One region of the Geodermatophilus sp. SYSU D00708 genome, then DNA from elsewhere that is predicted to be linked to it. Evidence: predicted binding sites of a transcription regulator. Region 1 holds the regulator's gene; each other region holds the start of a gene.
What was found. The regulator LexA, encoded in region 1, represses DNA repair genes until DNA is damaged. The targets are predictions, from matches to a motif close to TCGAACANNTGTTCGA.
Positions count from the first base shown of each region.

Region 2: ruvC (crossover junction endodeoxyribonuclease RuvC) is a predicted target of LexA. The motif match lies at 1,977-1,992, and genes of this name have one in related genera.
Region 3: ACI79D_RS01400 (DUF222 domain-containing protein) is a predicted target of LexA. The motif match lies at 2,116-2,131, and genes of this name have one in related genera.
Region 4: ACI79D_RS19225 (DUF222 domain-containing protein) is a predicted target of LexA. The motif match lies at 1,707-1,722, and genes of this name have one in related genera.

Region 1 covers NZ_JBJGYS010000006.1:130,055-134,002, forward strand. Annotated here, with positions in the region: gene ACI79D_RS07700 (LysM peptidoglycan-binding domain-containing protein) at 184-513, opposite strand; gene lexA (transcriptional repressor LexA) at 1,035-1,787, shown strand; gene ACI79D_RS07710 (hypothetical protein) at 1,849-2,802, opposite strand; gene ACI79D_RS07715 (phosphatase PAP2 family protein) at 2,870-3,619, opposite strand; gene hflX (GTPase HflX) at 3,687-3,948, opposite strand, start outside.
Region 2 covers NZ_JBJGYS010000017.1:12,040-15,987, forward strand. Annotated here, with positions in the region: gene pdxS (pyridoxal 5'-phosphate synthase lyase subunit PdxS) at 1-451, shown strand, start outside; gene pdxT (pyridoxal 5'-phosphate synthase glutaminase subunit PdxT) at 448-1,110, shown strand; gene ACI79D_RS15290 (YebC/PmpR family DNA-binding transcriptional regulator) at 1,107-1,859, shown strand; gene ruvC (crossover junction endodeoxyribonuclease RuvC) at 2,014-2,580, shown strand; gene ruvA (Holliday junction branch migration protein RuvA) at 2,577-3,218, shown strand; gene ruvB (Holliday junction branch migration DNA helicase RuvB) at 3,215-3,948, shown strand, end outside.
Region 3 covers NZ_JBJGYS010000001.1:263,286-267,233, reverse strand. Annotated here, with positions in the region: gene ACI79D_RS01410 (hypothetical protein) at 1-227, opposite strand, end outside; gene ACI79D_RS01405 (DUF3253 domain-containing protein) at 395-646, shown strand; gene ACI79D_RS01400 (DUF222 domain-containing protein) at 866-2,098, opposite strand; gene ACI79D_RS01395 (hypothetical protein) at 2,273-2,728, opposite strand; gene ACI79D_RS01390 (Lrp/AsnC family transcriptional regulator) at 2,878-3,351, opposite strand; gene pdhA (pyruvate dehydrogenase (acetyl-transferring) E1 component subunit alpha) at 3,567-3,948, shown strand, end outside.
Region 4 covers NZ_JBJGYS010000025.1:71,124-75,071, forward strand. Annotated here, with positions in the region: gene ACI79D_RS19220 (glutamine amidotransferase) at 1-231, shown strand, start outside; gene ACI79D_RS19225 (DUF222 domain-containing protein) at 457-1,689, opposite strand; gene ACI79D_RS19230 (DUF1707 SHOCT-like domain-containing protein) at 1,984-2,439, opposite strand; gene ACI79D_RS19235 (sensor histidine kinase) at 2,589-3,948, shown strand, end outside.

The DNA of each region.
Region 1 (3,948 bases):
CCGGACGTCCGCGACACGGCACTGACGTTAGGTGGCCCGATGACCACAGAGCGTCAACGTCTCCGCACGGAGGGTTGACGAACCTGGCCGGTCCGCCTTGTCGCTGTCTGGCCTCGGCCGGGACCGCACCCGGGCGGCGGCGCGGTTCGTCGGCGACGTCAGGGCAGCTGGAGGACCTGGACGTCAGGGCAACTGGAGGACCTGGCCCGGGACGACCCGGGCGCCGTCGAGGTCGTTGATCTGCTCGATGGCGTCGACCACGGCGCGCACGTCCTCGTCCGGCCCGGCGAAGTCGGCGGCGATCGACCACACGCTGTCCCCGGCCTGCACGACGACGCTGCGCTCTCCGGCCAACCGCAGGTCGCCGTCACCGCCGGCCACCAGGGGACCGAGCCACGACCCCAGCGCCACGCCGGCACCCAGAGCGAGGACCACCGACAGCCGGCGGGCCCGCTGGGTGAGCCGCAGCCGCGATCCGGCGGCACCGCCGACCCGGCCACACCCCCCGCGCACCGGGCGACCCGACGGCGCACCAGGCACCGCCGCTCCCGCCGGACGCGCCGGCACCGGGCGCGCCACCCGGGGCCGCACGGGCACCGGCCGGGCCGCCCCGACACCCGGACGAGCAGCCTCAAGAACCGCCGGCCGGGACGGCGCCTGCACCGCCGGCCGGCCGACATCGACCCGGGACGGGACCGTCCGCGACACGGCGGGCCGCGGCGAGCGCCCCGGCTCGCTCCCGGCACCGCCCGGCACCGCCCGGAGCCGGGGCCGCCAGGGCACCTGCACCGCGTCGTCGAAGTCCAGCACCGCCTGCTGCACGCCTGCCACGACCACTCCTCCCGACCGACCCCGCACCGTCGAACGTCTGTTCGATTCGAACGTCTGTGCGATGTCTACCGGACGGGTCCGACAAACACCATCCCGCCCCGCCGAGCACTTCGAACATGTGTTTGATCGAGGGCCCTGAGCACGCTACGGTCGGTCCCGACGGACGAGACGTGCTGCGGTGAGCAGCCGACGAGGAGGCGACGGTGGCGGAGAAGAGCGGGACGTCGGGGAGCCGCCGGAGGACGGCCGGCACGCCGGCGACCACCGAGACGGCAGCCGTGCGCACCTTCCCCGACCGGGGTGAGGCCGGCGACGGCCTGACCCAGCGGCAGCGCCGCGTCCTCGAGGTCATCCGCGACTCGATCGACCGCCGCGGGTACCCGCCCTCGGTGCGCGAGATCGGTGAGGCCGTCGGCCTGTCCTCGGCCTCCTCGGTGGCCCACCAGCTGACGGTCCTGCAGAAGAAGGGCTGGCTGCGCCGCGACCCGAACCGGCCCCGGGCCCTCGACGTCCGCCTGCCCGGCGACGCCCCCGCGGAGCTCGTCGCCCCGGCCGCCCCCGCCGGCGTCGAGGAGGGTCCCGCCCCGACCTACGTGCCCCTGGTGGGCCGGATCGCCGCCGGTGGCCCGGTGCTCGCCGAGCAGGCCGTCGAGGACGTCTTCCCCCTGCCCCGCGAACTGGTCGGCGAGGGCACGCTGTTCATGCTGAAGGTGGCCGGTGACTCGATGGTCGAGGCCGCCATCTGCGACGGCGACTGGGTCGTGGTGCGCCAGCAGCCGACCGCCGAGAACGGCGAGATCGTCGCGGCCATGATCGACGGCGAGGCGACGGTCAAGACCTACAAGCGCCGCGACGGTCACGTGTGGCTGCTGCCGCACAACCCCGCGTACGAGCCGATCCCCGGTGACGAGGCGACCATCCTGGGCCGCGTCGTGACGGTGCTTCGCCGGGTCTGACGCGCGCCCCGCGCGCTCAGCTCAGCGCCGCCGCACGCTCAGCACACGCCCCGCCGCACACTCAGGAGCGGCGGCGCAACCTCCCGACGATCCACACCAGCGCGGCGGCGACGACCGCAGCGAGCACGCCGGCCGCGATGACCGTCGCGCCGCCGTCGTCGGTGCTGAGCAGGTCCGGCACGGAGCCGTCCGCCGACCCGGAGGCCGCGGCCGGGCTGGGGACCGCGCTCAACGGGACGACCGTGACGTCGGCCGGCAGCCCCTCGCTGGACACGACCAGACCGGTCGTGTCGGCGGTGAAGCTGATCGCCTCACCCTGCGGCGACTCGGGCAGGGGCAACCGGACCGGGTCGGCGGCCAGCGCACCGGCCACGTCGGATCCCGACAACGGCCACACGTAGGCGTCGGTGTAGGTGCGCAGCGCGACGAAGCGGCCGTCGGGCGAGACCGCTCCCCCGGTGACCATCAGCTGGCCGGCGCGCCCGACGGGGCCACCGGGAGTGCCGGTGAGCGTGAACTCGACGCCGGCCACCTCGGTGAGGCCGACCGTGCCGGCGTCCACGAGGGCGCTCACGGGGCGGTACACCTTGCTCGCGCCGAGCACCTCCTTGGACACCAGGTAGGGCGTGCCGTCGGGGGCGAGCAGGAGCGCCTCCACGTCGCGTCGTCCCTCGGGGAAGGCCAGCCGGTAGACCTCGGTGGTGTCGTCCGGGCGAAGGGCGATGAGCGCCACCGTCTCCCGCGTGCCGTTGTTGTCCCCGGTGTCGGCCAGCCACACCGTCCCATCGGCCGCCACCGCGAGGTCCTCGGGGTCGTAGGGGTCCACCGCCGCGCTGCGCACGTCGATCACCAGGCAGGTGGCGTCCAGGACGTACACGTCGACCCGGTCCCCGCCGTCGTCGATGGCCAGCATGCGGTTCCCCACCACCGCCAGGCCGGAGAGCTCCGGCAGGCGCGGGTCGGTGACCTGGCACTGCGTGCGCGGGCCCGCGGCCTCCTCGGCGTACGCGGGCACGCCGGCACCCTGCACGAGCGTCAGTGCGAGGGCCGACCCCGCTGCCAGACGCCGTACCGCGGAGCCGCTACGCGGACGGGTGGCCAGCTCGGGCACCCACCCAGCGTGACATCGCGACTGCGTCCAGTGCGTGAACCACGCCCAACAGCAGGATGCCGACCGACGCTCCGACCACGGCGTCGGTGACCCAGTGGAAGTCCAGGGACACCATGGCCACGCCGGTGGCGACCGGTCCGGCCACGCTCAGCAGCCGGAACGTCCGCTGCACGCCGGCCGAGAGACGGAACTCCACCGCCTGCCAGCGGGCGACGCCCCACATCAGCACCGCGTTGGCCACGTGGCCCGACGGATAGGACTGGCCGTCGCGGTGGAAGAACGACCCCGGGTAGGCCGGCGCGGTGCGCCCCGTCCCGTACTTGAAGCCGTAGACGACCACGGTGAGCAGCGCCAGCGCGACCAGGACCCGTAGCAGCGGCACGACCGTCCGGCGCGACCAGAGCAGGTAGCTCACCAGGACCGCCAGGACGATCAGGATGAAGCCGCGCCCGCCGAGCTGGGTGACCGCCCAGACCGGCCAGTACGCCGCGGAGTCCTTGAGGTCCCAGGAACTGACCACCTCGGAGACCCGCAGGTCCATCCGCTCGAGGACGCCGCGGCTGAGCAGGTCGGCGGTGACCGCCACGGTGACGAGCAGGGCCGCGCCGAGCAGCCACCACGGCGGCCGGCCGGCGGAGACGACCCGCTCGTGCGGCGCGGTCGCGACGTCGCCGGCCGCTGGGCGCTCGCCCGGCCGTCGCCGCACCGCGCCGCTGGTCACGTCCTCACGGTACCGGGACGTGACCCGATCGTGACCTCGGCTGACCGGAACGGGCGCGCCACCCCGGTCAGCCGACCGGAGCGGCGAACTCCTCCAGGGCGGCGGCGAGCGCGCCGTCCACCCGGGCGGTCAGCCGGGTCCCGCCGGCCTCGTGCTCCTCCCGGAGCACCTCGCCGTCGCGGTGCACGCGCGCGACCAGGTCGCCGCGGTCGTAGGGCACCAGCACGTCGACGTCGACGTCCGGGCGGGGCAGCCGTGCGGCGACGATGTCACGGAGCTGCTCGACGCCCTGCCCGGTGCGGGCGGACACCCACACCGCGCCGGGCAGC
Region 2 (3,948 bases), on a different contig from region 1:
GATCCGCTCCAAGGGCGAGGCGGGCACCGGCAACGTCGTCGAGGCCGTGCGGCACATGCGTGCCATCCGTGCCGGCATCCGCCGGCTGGGCACCCTCGATGCGACCGAGCTGTTCGTCGCGGCCAAGGAGCTGCGGGCGCCCCACGACCTGGTCGCCGAGGTCGCGCGCCTGGGCAAGCTGCCGGTCGTGCTGTTCACCGCCGGCGGCATCGCGACCCCGGCGGACGCCGCGATGATGATGCAGCTGGGCGCCGAGGGCGTCTTCGTGGGCTCGGGCATCTTCAAGTCCGGCGACCCGGCGCAGCGGGCCGAGGCGATCGTCCAGGCCACCACGTTCTTCGACGCCCCGGGCGTCATCGCCAAGGTGTCCCGCGGGCTGGGCGAGGCCATGGTCGGCATCAACGTCACCACGCTGCCCGAGTCCGAGCGCTACGCGACCCGCGGCTGGTGAGCGCGCCCGCCGTGACGCGGGCTCCGGTCATCGGTGTGCTGGCCCTGCAGGGCGACGTCCGGGAGCACCTGGCGGCCCTGCGCGCCGAGGGGGCCGAGGTCGTCGCCGTGCGCCGTCCCGAGGAGCTCGCCGGGATCGACGGGCTGGTCGTCCCGGGCGGGGAGTCGACGACCATGGCCAAGCTGGCCGTCCGGTTCGGCCTGCTCGAGCCGCTGCGTGCCGCGGTCGCCGCCGGTTTGCCGGTGTACGGCTCCTGCGCCGGGATGATCGTCCTCGCCGACCGGCTGCTCGGCTCACCGCCGGACCAGGTGACCGTCGGCGGGCTCGACGTCACCGTCCGCCGCAACGCCTTCGGCCGGCAGGTGGACTCCTTCGAGTCCGAGGTCCGGTTCGAGGGGCTCGGCGGCGACCCGGTGCACGCGGTGTTCATCCGCGCGCCGTGGGTCGAGGAGGCCGGCGAGGACGTGCAGGTCCTCGCCCGGGTCGTCGGGGGACACGCCGACGGTAGGATCGTCGCCGTCCGCCAGGGCAACCTGGTGGCCACCAGCTTCCACCCCGAACTCACCGGGGACCGCCGGGTGCACGCGTTGTTCGTCGACCTGGTGCGCAGAGAGATGGCGGACCGATCGGGCGCCGGGAACGAGAGGGGTACGCCGTGAGTGGCCATTCCAAGTGGGCGACGACCAAGCACAAGAAGGCCGCGATCGACGCCAAGCGCGGCAAGCTGTTCGCCAAGCTGATCAAGAACGTCGAGGTGGCGGCCCGCACCGGCGGCGGCGACCCGGCCGGCAACCCGACGCTGTTCGACGCCATCCAGAAGGCGAAGAAGTCGTCGGTCCCGAACGACAACATCGACCGCGCCGTCAAGCGCGGCTCTGGGGCGGAGGCCGGGGGCGCGGACTGGCAGACGATCATGTACGAGGGCTACGCGGCCGCCGGCGTGGCGGTGCTGGTCGAGTGCCTGACCGACAACCGCAACCGGGCCGCGTCCGAGGTCCGGACGGCGATGACCCGCAACGGCGGCTCGATGGCCGACCCGGGCTCGGTCTCCTACCTGTTCTCGCGCAAGGGCGTCGTCGTGGTGCCCAAGGCAGACGGCGTGGACGAGGACAGCGTCCTCATGGCCGTGCTCGAGGCCGGCGCGGAGGAGGTCCGCGACCAGGGCGACTCGTTCGAGGTCATCAGCGAGCCGACCGACCTGGTCGCCGTCCGGACCGCGCTGCAGGACGCCGGCATCGACTACGACTCGGCCGAGGCCGGGTTCGTGCCCAGCGTCACCGTCGAGCTCGACGAGGAGGCGGCGGGCAAGGTCTTCCGGCTCATCGACGCCCTCGAGGACTGCGACGACGTGCAGAACGTGTACGCGAACTACGACGTCTCCGACGAGGTGCTCGAGAAGGTCGGCTGAAGGACCTCCCTGCCCCCCGACCCTCGCAGGCTCGGGCCGGGACCCTGCAGGGAGGCCGTTCCAGCCCCTCACCAAGGCGTGTCGCGGCCTTGCGTCGTCCCGGGCGGTTAACCTCGGTCGAACACCAGTTCGGCTGACGGCGGGAGGCTCCTCCATGCGGGTGCTCGGCATCGACCCGGGCCTCACCCGGTGCGGGTGGGGGGTGGTCGACGGGCGTCCCGGAGCCCGCCCTGCGGCGGTGGGGGTCGGCGTCGTCCGCACCGCCGCGGAGCTCGACCTCGAGCTGCGCCTGCTGGAGCTGCACACCGCCGTGACCGCGCTGCTGCGCGAGCACCGCCCCGACGTCGTGGCGATCGAGCGGGTGTTCACCCAGAACAACAAGGGCACCGCCACCGGCACCGCCCAGGCCGCCGGCGTCGCCGCGCTGGCCGCGGCGCAGGCCGACCGGCCCGTCGCCTGGCACACGCCGAGCGAGGTCAAGGCCGCCATCTCCGGCAGCGGCCGAGCCGACAAGGAGCAGGTCACCCTCATGGTCACCCGGGTGCTGGGGCTGTCGTCCCCGCCCAAGCCCGCCGACGCCGCCGACGCGCTGGCGCTGGCCGTCTGCCACGCCTGGCGGGGGCCCGCGCAGCAACGGTTGCGGCACGCCGCGCTGGCCGGCGGCATCGGCGCCCCCGTGCGGTCGACGACCCTCCCGCGCTGGACGGGGGTGTCGCGGTGATCGCCAGCGTGTCGGGCCGGGTCGCGGCGGTGTCGCCGGACGGCGCCGTGGTCGAGGTCGGCGGCATCGGGCTGGCGGTGCAGTGCACCCCCGGCACGATCGCCCGGCTGCAGGTGGGGGAGAGCGCCCGGCTGTCGACCAGCCTGGTGGTCCGCGAGGACTCACTGACCCTCTACGGCTTCGCCGACGACGACGAGCGGCAGCTGTTCGAGCTGCTCCAGACGGCCAACGGCGTGGGCCCGCGGCTGGCCCAGGCGGTGCTGGCCATCCACCCGCCGCGGGAGGTCCGCCGCGCGGTGTCGATGGCTGACGTCAAAGCCCTGATGCAGGTGCCGGGCATCGGCAAGAAGGGCGCCGAGCGGCTGATCCTGGAGCTGCGCGACCGGCTGGGGGCGACCACCACCGACACCCAGCTCGACGGCGCGGGGGCCCCCGCGGGGCTGCCGTCGGTCACCCCCGTCGCCCCGTGGCGCGACCAGCTCGCCTCGGCCCTGGTGGGGCTGGGGTGGACCAGCAAGGAGGCCGACAGCGCCGTCGCCCAGCTCGCGCCGATCGCCGACGAGCAGGTCGCCGAGACCGGGTCGGTCGAGGTGGCGGTGCTGCTGCGGCAGGCGCTGCGGATGCTGGGTAGGCCGTGAGCAGCCCCTTCGACCGCGGCCTGTCCGCGGAGCCGGCCGAGGGGTTCACCCGCGACTACTCGGTCTCGGCGCAGGCCGGTGACGAGGAGCGGGTCGTCGAGTCGGCCCTGCGCCCCCACTCGCTGGCGGACTTCATCGGTCAGCCCAAGGTCGCCCGCCAGCTGGAGCTGGTCCTGGAGGGCGCCAAGCGACGCGGCCGGCCGCCGGACCACGTGCTGCTGTCCGGGCCGCCCGGGCTGGGCAAGACCAGCCTCGCGCTGATCATCGGCTCCGAGCTGGGCACGTCGGTGAAGATCACCAGCGGTCCGGCGATCGAGCGCTCCGGTGACCTCGCCGCGATGCTGTCCAACCTCGGCCCCGGCGACGTGCTGTTCATCGACGAGATCCACCGGATCGCCCGGCCGGCCGAGGAACTGCTGTACATGGCGATGGAGGACTTCCGGGTCGACGTCGTCGTCGGCAAGGGGCCCGGTGCGACCGCGATCCCGCTGGAGATCAACCCGTTCACGCTGGTCGGCGCCACCACCCGCGCCGGCCTGCTGACCGGCCCGCTGCGCGACCGGTTCGGCTTCGTCGGCCAGATGGAGTTCTACGAGCCGTCCGAGCTGCAGCGGGTGCTGGCCCGCAGCGCCTCTCTGCTCGGCGTCGAGCTCACCGAGGAGGGGTCGGCGGAGATCGCCGGCCGGTCCCGAGGGACGCCGCGCATCGCCAACCGGCTGCTGCGCCGGGT
Region 3 (3,948 bases), on a different contig from region 1:
AGCTGCTCGGCGTGCCGGTCCCGGTGCCGGCGGGTGAGGAGGCGGAACTGCTGGTCGAGGACGACGGTGGCCGACACCGTGTCCAGCCCGAACTCGCGCCTGAGGCCGTCGAGCGCGGCCTCGTCGTCCGCGGCGTCCTGCAGGACCCGCACGAGGCGGACGGGATCGGCCAGGGCGGTGTCGATAGCGGTCAGGGCGGCGAGCCGCTGCGAGCGGGAGTCGGTCACCGGGGCGCCCGCCGGTTCCGCAGGACCCGACCGCCGACCGCGAGCGCGGCCGGCACCCACCTGGCCCCCACCAGCGAGGACGTCGTCCGGTGCACGAGCCGGAGCATCCTCCCGGTTGCTCGCCGCGGCCAGTGGCGGGTGCGTGGGGTCGGGGTCACGCTGGCCGCGTGGACGACGTCGACACGCGGCTCGAGCAGGCGATCGTCGCGCTGCTCGCCGGCAGGCGGGTCGACGCGTCGATCTGTCCCTCGGAGGCCGCCCGCGCGGTCGACCCGGCCGGCTGGCGGGACCTCATGCCGGCGGCACGGGGCGCGGCAGGCCGGCTCGCAGCGGCGGGCCGTGTCGTGGTGACGCAGGGCGGTGCGGTGGTGGACGCCGAGACGGCCCGCGGCCCGGTCCGCATCCGCAGGCCCGGCTGAGGACCCCGCTCGGCGCTCGTCCCCTCCACCGTGGACGCCGCATGGACGACCACGCCGAGCGCGTCGGTTCCTGTGGGGCGGCAACGGGCAGGAGCTGGCCCGGAGTGGGTCAGGCGGCGGCGGACAGGAGCGGGCCCGGCCGCTGCGGAGCTGATTCGCCACCCGTCGATCTCGGGCACGCGCCGACGCCCGACGCCGAACGGATCGGGTCGGGTGGGGTCAGGCGGCGGCGGGCAGCAGTGGGCCGGTGTGGATCTGGGTGCCGTCGGGGCGCCAGGTGTGCCATCGGCCGTCGGGTTGTCGTTCGACGCGGAAGCCGTGGTGGACCTTGGTGTGGTGCCGCTCGCACAGCGGCGCGGAGTTGTCCAGGCTGGTGTGGCCGCCGTGGATCCACTCCAGCACGTGGTGCACGTCGCACCACCAGGTCGGCGCGCCGCAGCCGGCGAACACGCAGCCGCCGTCGCGGACCTCCACCGCCCGCCGCAGATGGGGCGGGACGAGGCGGAGGGTGCGGCCGTAGTCCAGCGGCCGCCCGTCGGGGCCGAGCACGATCCGGGTGAGCTGCCCGTCGCAGGCCAGCCACCGGGCCCGGGCCGCGGAGATCACCGCCCCCGAGCCGAGCGTGCCGGCACCGGGGGCGGTGGCCGGGTCGACCAGGTCCTCGATGCCGATCTGCACCAGCACCTGCGGCTTGTGCCCGCGCAGCTGCGGCAGGCCACCGGTGGCCAAGGCGTTGTCGCACAGCTGCACCAGCGCGTCGGCCAGCTGCTGGCCGCGGGAGCGGTCGTCGCCCGCGCAGCGGCCGGCCTGCACGATCGCCTCCAGCGCGGCGGCCAGCTTCTCCCCGCCGACCGCGTCCAGGTCGAACCGGCCGGTGAGCGACCCGTCCGCGTGGCGGGCGATGGCCAGCCGCCGACCCGCGGTGGGATCGGGCTCGGGGCCGTCGGGATCGAGGCGGGCCAGGTAGTGGTGCACCACCTGCCGCAGCTCGTCGTGCGGCCGCTCGGCGGCGACCTGCGCCAGCACGGCGTCCACCTCGGCCAGGTCGACGCCTTGGGCGGCGGTGGCGCTGAGCCGGTCGTGCCGGGTGATCGGCTCGATGAGTGCGACCTGGCCCTCGGTCACCGCGCCGGCGGCGAACGCCGCGGCCACCGCCGGCAGAGACGCGCACGCCCGCCCGGCGCGGACCACCCGGCCCGCCTCGGCCACCGACAGGTGCCCGTGCCCGCGCAGCCACGACGCCATGCTCTTGAGCCCGTCGAAGTCCGCCGCGCCGGTGCCCTCGCACTCGGCCACCGTGCGGGCGACCTCGGCGGCCAGCCGGTTCTGCGCGCACAACAGCCCGCGCAGCCGGACCAGCAGCGCCGGCCCGAACAACGGCGCCAGATCCTGCCCGCCCAGGGTGTCGAGGGCTGCGGTCAGCGCCCGCAGCGCCTCCGGCAACTCGTCCACGACACCTCCCCAGCGGTTCGATCAAGCGTTCGAAGTCTACCGCCGGTAGGACCCCGCCGCAGATCGAATCCCCAGCTCAGAGCGCTGTCCACAGATTTCGACCTGGGCTTGACAGGGCACGGTCTCCGCCGCTGTGCGCGTTCGTCGCAGCAGGGGGCCCGACGAGGACCTCGGTCAGTGGCGACCGACCTCCACCGCGAACTGGACGGCCGGGGGGATCGTGTGCGTGGCCTGGACGGCCATCGCGTGCAGGCCGAGCGAGACGTCCCGACGGCCGTCGGACCAGGTGGTCCACACCGGGTCGGTCTCGACGTGGTGCAGCTGGCCGAGGACGACGCGCGCCTCGATCCGCTCGGTGACCTGCTGCAGCAGCAGGTGCGCCGCGGTGTCCGTCGCGACGTTCGCGATCAGGCCGATGAAGGCTCCGCTTCTTGACGCGCCGGTGTGGACCCGGCTCATGCCCTGACCGTCCTCGTGCTCCCACTGGAGGTCGAGGACGCTGCCGGCGCTGTCGACGGGGGTGCTGCGCCAGCCGCCGTCTCGAAGCGCTCGAGCGACGGAGTCCATGTCGTCGATCGACGGCTCGAGCAGGGCGAGGTCGACGACCGACAGGAGCATGCCCGGGTCCACGGGCGCAGCCTGACATCTCCGGAGAGGACGCCAACCGATCTCGCCGTGTGGTCGCTGGACCCGCGCCACACCGCGCGGTCGGCGGCTACACCGCGCGCCCCGCGCCACACCGCACGGGTCCGGCACTCCAAGGGTCCGGCGCCGGCGGTTCAGTCGGTCCCGGCGGTGCGGTCGACCAGCGGAGCCATGCGGTGGTCGACCAGCCGGCGCAGGGCCAGGGCGGTGTCGGTCCGCTGGACGCCGGGGATGGTCAACACGTGCTCGGTGATCCGCCACAGGTCGTCGGCATCGGTGGCCACGACGCGGACCAGCAGGTCGGCGACGCCGGACAGCGCGGTGACCTCGAGCACCTCGGGGATCTGCGCCAGCGCCTCGCCGACGTCGGCCAGGCTCCGCTGCACCACCTGCACGGTCACGTAGGCCCCGAGCCGGTAGCCGAGCGCCTCCGGCTGCACCCGCGCGTCGAAGGGCGCCAGCACCCCGCTGCTCTCCAGCCGGGCCAGCCGCGCCTGCACGGTGTTGCGCGCCAGGCCGAGCCGCTGCGACAGCGCCATGACCGTCGCGCGGGGGTCCTCGGTCAGGGCCCGGAGCAGGCGGGCGTCGGTGGCGTCGAGGGCCGGCACGTTGCTCAGTCTGACATGCGAGGACGTCCTACTACCGAGCATTCTGCGCACCAGGTGGGACAGGGCTTGCGCAGACCGGCGGAGCGGTGATCTTCTCGCCGGGGCCCGGGACGTGTCACGATGTGTGAGTGGCGCCACACCCCGGTGCCGCGAGACGTCCAGCTCCGCCAGCGCCGGCGACCCCGGCCGCTGCGGCCGACGGCGAGGAGATGCCCGTGAGCCTGTCGAGCGCGGCCACCGAGGTGGTCGACCCGGTACCCGGGGCCGGGGCGCCCCACCTGCCGCAGCAGCCGGACCTGGTGCAGCTGCTGACCCCGGAGGGCGAGCGGGTCGAGCACCCCGACTACTCCATCGACGTCTCCGACGAGGAGCTCCGCGGCCTCTACCGCGACCTGGTGCTGGTCCGCCGGTGGGACGTCGAGGCGACCGCCCTGCAGCGCCAGGGTGAGCTGGGCATCTGGGCCTCGCTGCTGGGCCAGGAGGCAGCCCAGATCGGCGCCGGCCGTGCGCTGCACCCGGAGGACATGGCCTTCCCGACCTACCGCGAGCACGGGGTGGCGTGGACGCGCGACGTCGACCCGCTGCACGTCATCAGCC
Region 4 (3,948 bases), on a different contig from region 1:
GCCACCTCGGCGACGTGCCCGGTGCAGATGTTCCGGGTGAAGAACAACGTCTACGCGACCCAGTTCCACCCCGAGCTCGACGTCGCCGGCATCGTCACCCGGGTGCGGGTCTACCAGCACGCGGGCTACTTCCCGCCGTCGGAGATGGACGAGCTCATCGCCCGCCTCTCGCTGGCGGTGGTGAACGAGCCGGGCCGGATCCTGGCCAACTTCGTCGCGCGGTACGCCTGACGACAGCCGAGGCATCGCAGCGCGAGGAACCAGGGAGGAGCCGACCGCGGCGCGGAGTCAGCACCGCGTGCCCACGACCGACAGCAGCAACGCGACGGGCACCTGACCCACCGGCCGCACGCCGACCGGCGCCGCCTCCCTGCGGAGGCGGCGCCGGTCGCGTGTGGGCCCCGTGGATCGACCAGGGGTGTGCTGCAGTCAGGCCGCGGCGGGCCCGTGGGCGGGTCAGGCGGCGGCGGGGAGCAGCGGGCCGGTGTGGATCGGGGTGCCGTCGGGGCGCCAGGTGTGCCATCGGCCGTCGGGTTGTCGTTCGACGCGGAAGCCGTGGTGGACCTTGGTGTGGTGCCGCTCGCACAGCAGCGCGGAGTTGTCCAGGCTGGTGTGGCCGCCGTTGATCCACTCCAGCACGTGGTGCACGTCGCACCACCAGGTGGGGGCGCCGCAGCCGGCGAACACGCAGCCGCCGTCGCGCACCTCCACCGCCCGCCGCAGGTGGGGCGGGACGAGGCGGAGGGTGCGGCCGTAGCCCAGCGGGACCCCGTCGGGGCCGAGCACGATCCGGGTGAGCTGTCCGTCGCAGGCCAGCCACCGGGCGCGCGCCGCGGAGATCACCGCCCCGGACGCGAGCGTGCCGGCACCGGGGGCGGTGGCCGGGTCCACCAGGTCCTCGATGCCGATCTGCACCAGCACCTGTGGCTTGTGCCCGCGCAGCTGCGGCAGGCCGCCGGCGGCCAACTGGTTGTCGCACAGCTGCACCAGCGCGTCGGCCAACTGCTGGCCGCGGGAGCGGTCGTCGGCGGCGCAGCGGCCGGCCTGCACGATCGCTTCCAGCGCGGCGGCCAGCTTCTCCCCGCCGACCGCGTCGAGGTCGACCCGGCCGGTGAGCGACCCGTCCGCATGTTTGGCGATGGCCAGCCGCCGCCCCGCGGTCGGATCCGGCTCGGGCCCGTCGGGATCGAGGCGGGCCAGGTAGTGGTGCACCACCTGCCGCAGCTCGTCGTGCGGCCGCTGCGCCGCGACCTGGGCCAGCAGCTCGTCGACGTCGGCCACATCGACTCCGGCGGCGGCCGCGGCGGCCTGTGCCTCCGGGCGGGTGACCGGCTCGATGAGCGCGACCTGGCCCTCGGTCACCGCGCCGGCGGCGAACGCCGCCCCGACGGCGGGCAGGTGTTCCAGCGCCCGCCCGGCGCGCACCACCCGGCCCGCCTCGGCCGCCGACAGGTGCCCGTGCCCGCGCAGCCACGACGCCATGCTCTTGAGCCCGTCGAACTCCGCCGCGCCGGTGCCCTCACACTCGGCCACCGTGCGCGCCACCTCGGCGGCCAGCCGGTTCTGCGCGGCCAGCAGTCCGCGCAGCCGCCCCAGCAGCGCCGGCCCGAACAGCGGCGCCAGCTCCTCGGCGGCCAGGGCGTCGAGGTCGTCGGCCAGCGCCCGCAGCACCTCCGGCAGCTCGTCCACGACACCTCCCCAACGGTTCGATCAAGCGTTCGAAGTCTACCGCCGCGAGCACCCCGCCGCAGGTCGAATCCCCAGGTCAGGGCGCCGTCCACAGATGCCGGTGAGGCCTTGACACCGGCGGGTCGAGCCGCTTGCTGAAGCAGAACGCCCCCACCAGCAGCCCACTCCACCCGCCGTCGGCGGCCGGCCCGGAGGACGGCGGCGACCACCGTGGCGAACCTGCGCACGCAGATGGGGGCTGCGCGGCAGCGCGCTCGGCGGTCGCCTCGTCTGCCGGAGCGCGGATCGGAGACTTCAGCCACGGCCGAAGCCGCCGCGCCCGCCGCCGTCGAACAGCACCTCGCCCAGCACCCAGCCGAACAGGAAGAGCAGACAGACGGCGGCCGCAACCGCCGCCACCACCCGCCCCGCGGACACCCGGGCGCCCGGGCCGTTCAGGGACGCCCGTAGCTGCTCGACGGCCATGGTCGCCAGGGGGCGCCACCCGGGTGCGGCCGGTGCGGAGGACGCGGGCGCGAGGTCGGCGGTCAGCGGCTCGAGGTCCCGCCGGTGGACGGCGCCGAACGCGGCGGCCATCCGCTCACTGCCCTCGTCCGGGGGCAGCAGCCCGCGGGCGACGGCGTCCTGCAGGACGCCGACCGTGGCGAACCGGTCGGCGTCCGAGGCGCGCATCGCCGGCGGCGTCCCGGGCGGGGGCGACGTCGGCGGTGCGGGCGGGACCGAGCCGTCCGTGCCGGTCAGGGGTGGCATGGGCCTGCTCCTCTCGGGGCTGCGACACAGGAGGCGGGCAGCCTGCCCCGGGTACCTGTGACGGGCCTGTGAGCCCCGTCGTCCCGGGGTCCAGCGATCTCCATCCCGGCGTCCAGCCCACCTCCAGACCCGCAGCTCACCGTGGGCCCATGACAACCGCGACCGCCCGTCGGCTGTCGCTGCGCGCCCGGCTGCTGGCGGTGTTCCTCGTGCCCCTCGCGGTGGTGGTGGCCGTCGTCGGCGCCGTCGCCACGACCGTGCTGCACGACCAGATGCTCGACCAGGTCGACACCCGGCTGGCCGCCGCCGTCGACCGCTCGGCGCACGCCGACGCGGGCGGGCCGCCCGGGGGCTGGGACGACGTCGGACCGGACTTCCTGGCCACGCCGGGGCAGGGCGACGGCACGCTGGGGGCCCGGGTCGAGGACGGCGCGGTGACCGAGGCCGCGGTGATCACCGCCAGCGGCGAGGCGCGGCTGCTCACCGGACCGCAGCAGGAGGTTCTCGCCGACGTGCCCGCCGACGGCGGGCCGCGCACCGTCGACCTGGGCGCCGACCTGGGGGAGTACCGCGTGGTCGCGACCGCGGGCGCCGACGGGGACGTGCTGGTCACCGGGCTGCCCCTCGGGCCGACGCACAGCGCGCTGCTCCGGCTGGTCGCTGTCGAGGTCGGCGTCGGGCTGCTCGGCCTGCTCGCCGCGGCGGGAGCGGGGTTCGTGGTCATCGGCCGCACGCTGCGACCGCTGCACCGCGTCGCCGCCACCGCCGGCCGGGTCGCCGAGCTGCCCCTCTCGAGCGGCGAGGTGCGCCTGGCCGAGCGCGTGCCCGCCGCCGACACCGACCCGCACACCGAGGTCGGCCGGGTGGGTGCGGCCCTCAACCGGCTGCTGGACCACGTCGAGGAGTCGCTGGCCGCCCGGCAGGCCTCCGAGACCCAGGTCCGGCAGTTCGTCGCCGACGCCAGCCACGAGCTGCGGACGCCGGTCACCTCCATCCAGGGCTACGCGGAGCTGGTGCGCCGCAGCAGCGAGGTGCCGGACGACGTGGCCCAGGCGCTGCGCCGCGTGGAGGCCGAGGCCGTGCGGATGTCGGGGCTGGTCAACGACCTGCTCCTGCTGGCCCGGCTGGACGCCGGCCGGGAACTGGCCAGCGAGCCGGTCGACCTCACCGCGCTGGTCATGGACACCGTCAGCGACGCGCACGCCGCGGGTCCGGCACACCGCTGGCGCGTCGACCTGCCCGCCACCGCCGTCCTCGTGCCCGGCGACGACAGCCGGCTGCACCAGGTGCTGGCCAACCTGCTGGCCAACGTCCGCACCCACACCCCGCCGGGCACCACCGCCGTCGCCCGGCTGCGGGCCGAGGGCGGGACCGCGGTGCTGCAGGTCGTCGACGACGGCCCGGGGATCCCGCCGGACCTGCTCGGCTCGGTCTTCGAGCGGTTCGCCCGCGGGGACTCCTCACGGTCGCGGATCGCGGGCAGCACCGGCCTCGGCCTGGCCATCGTCC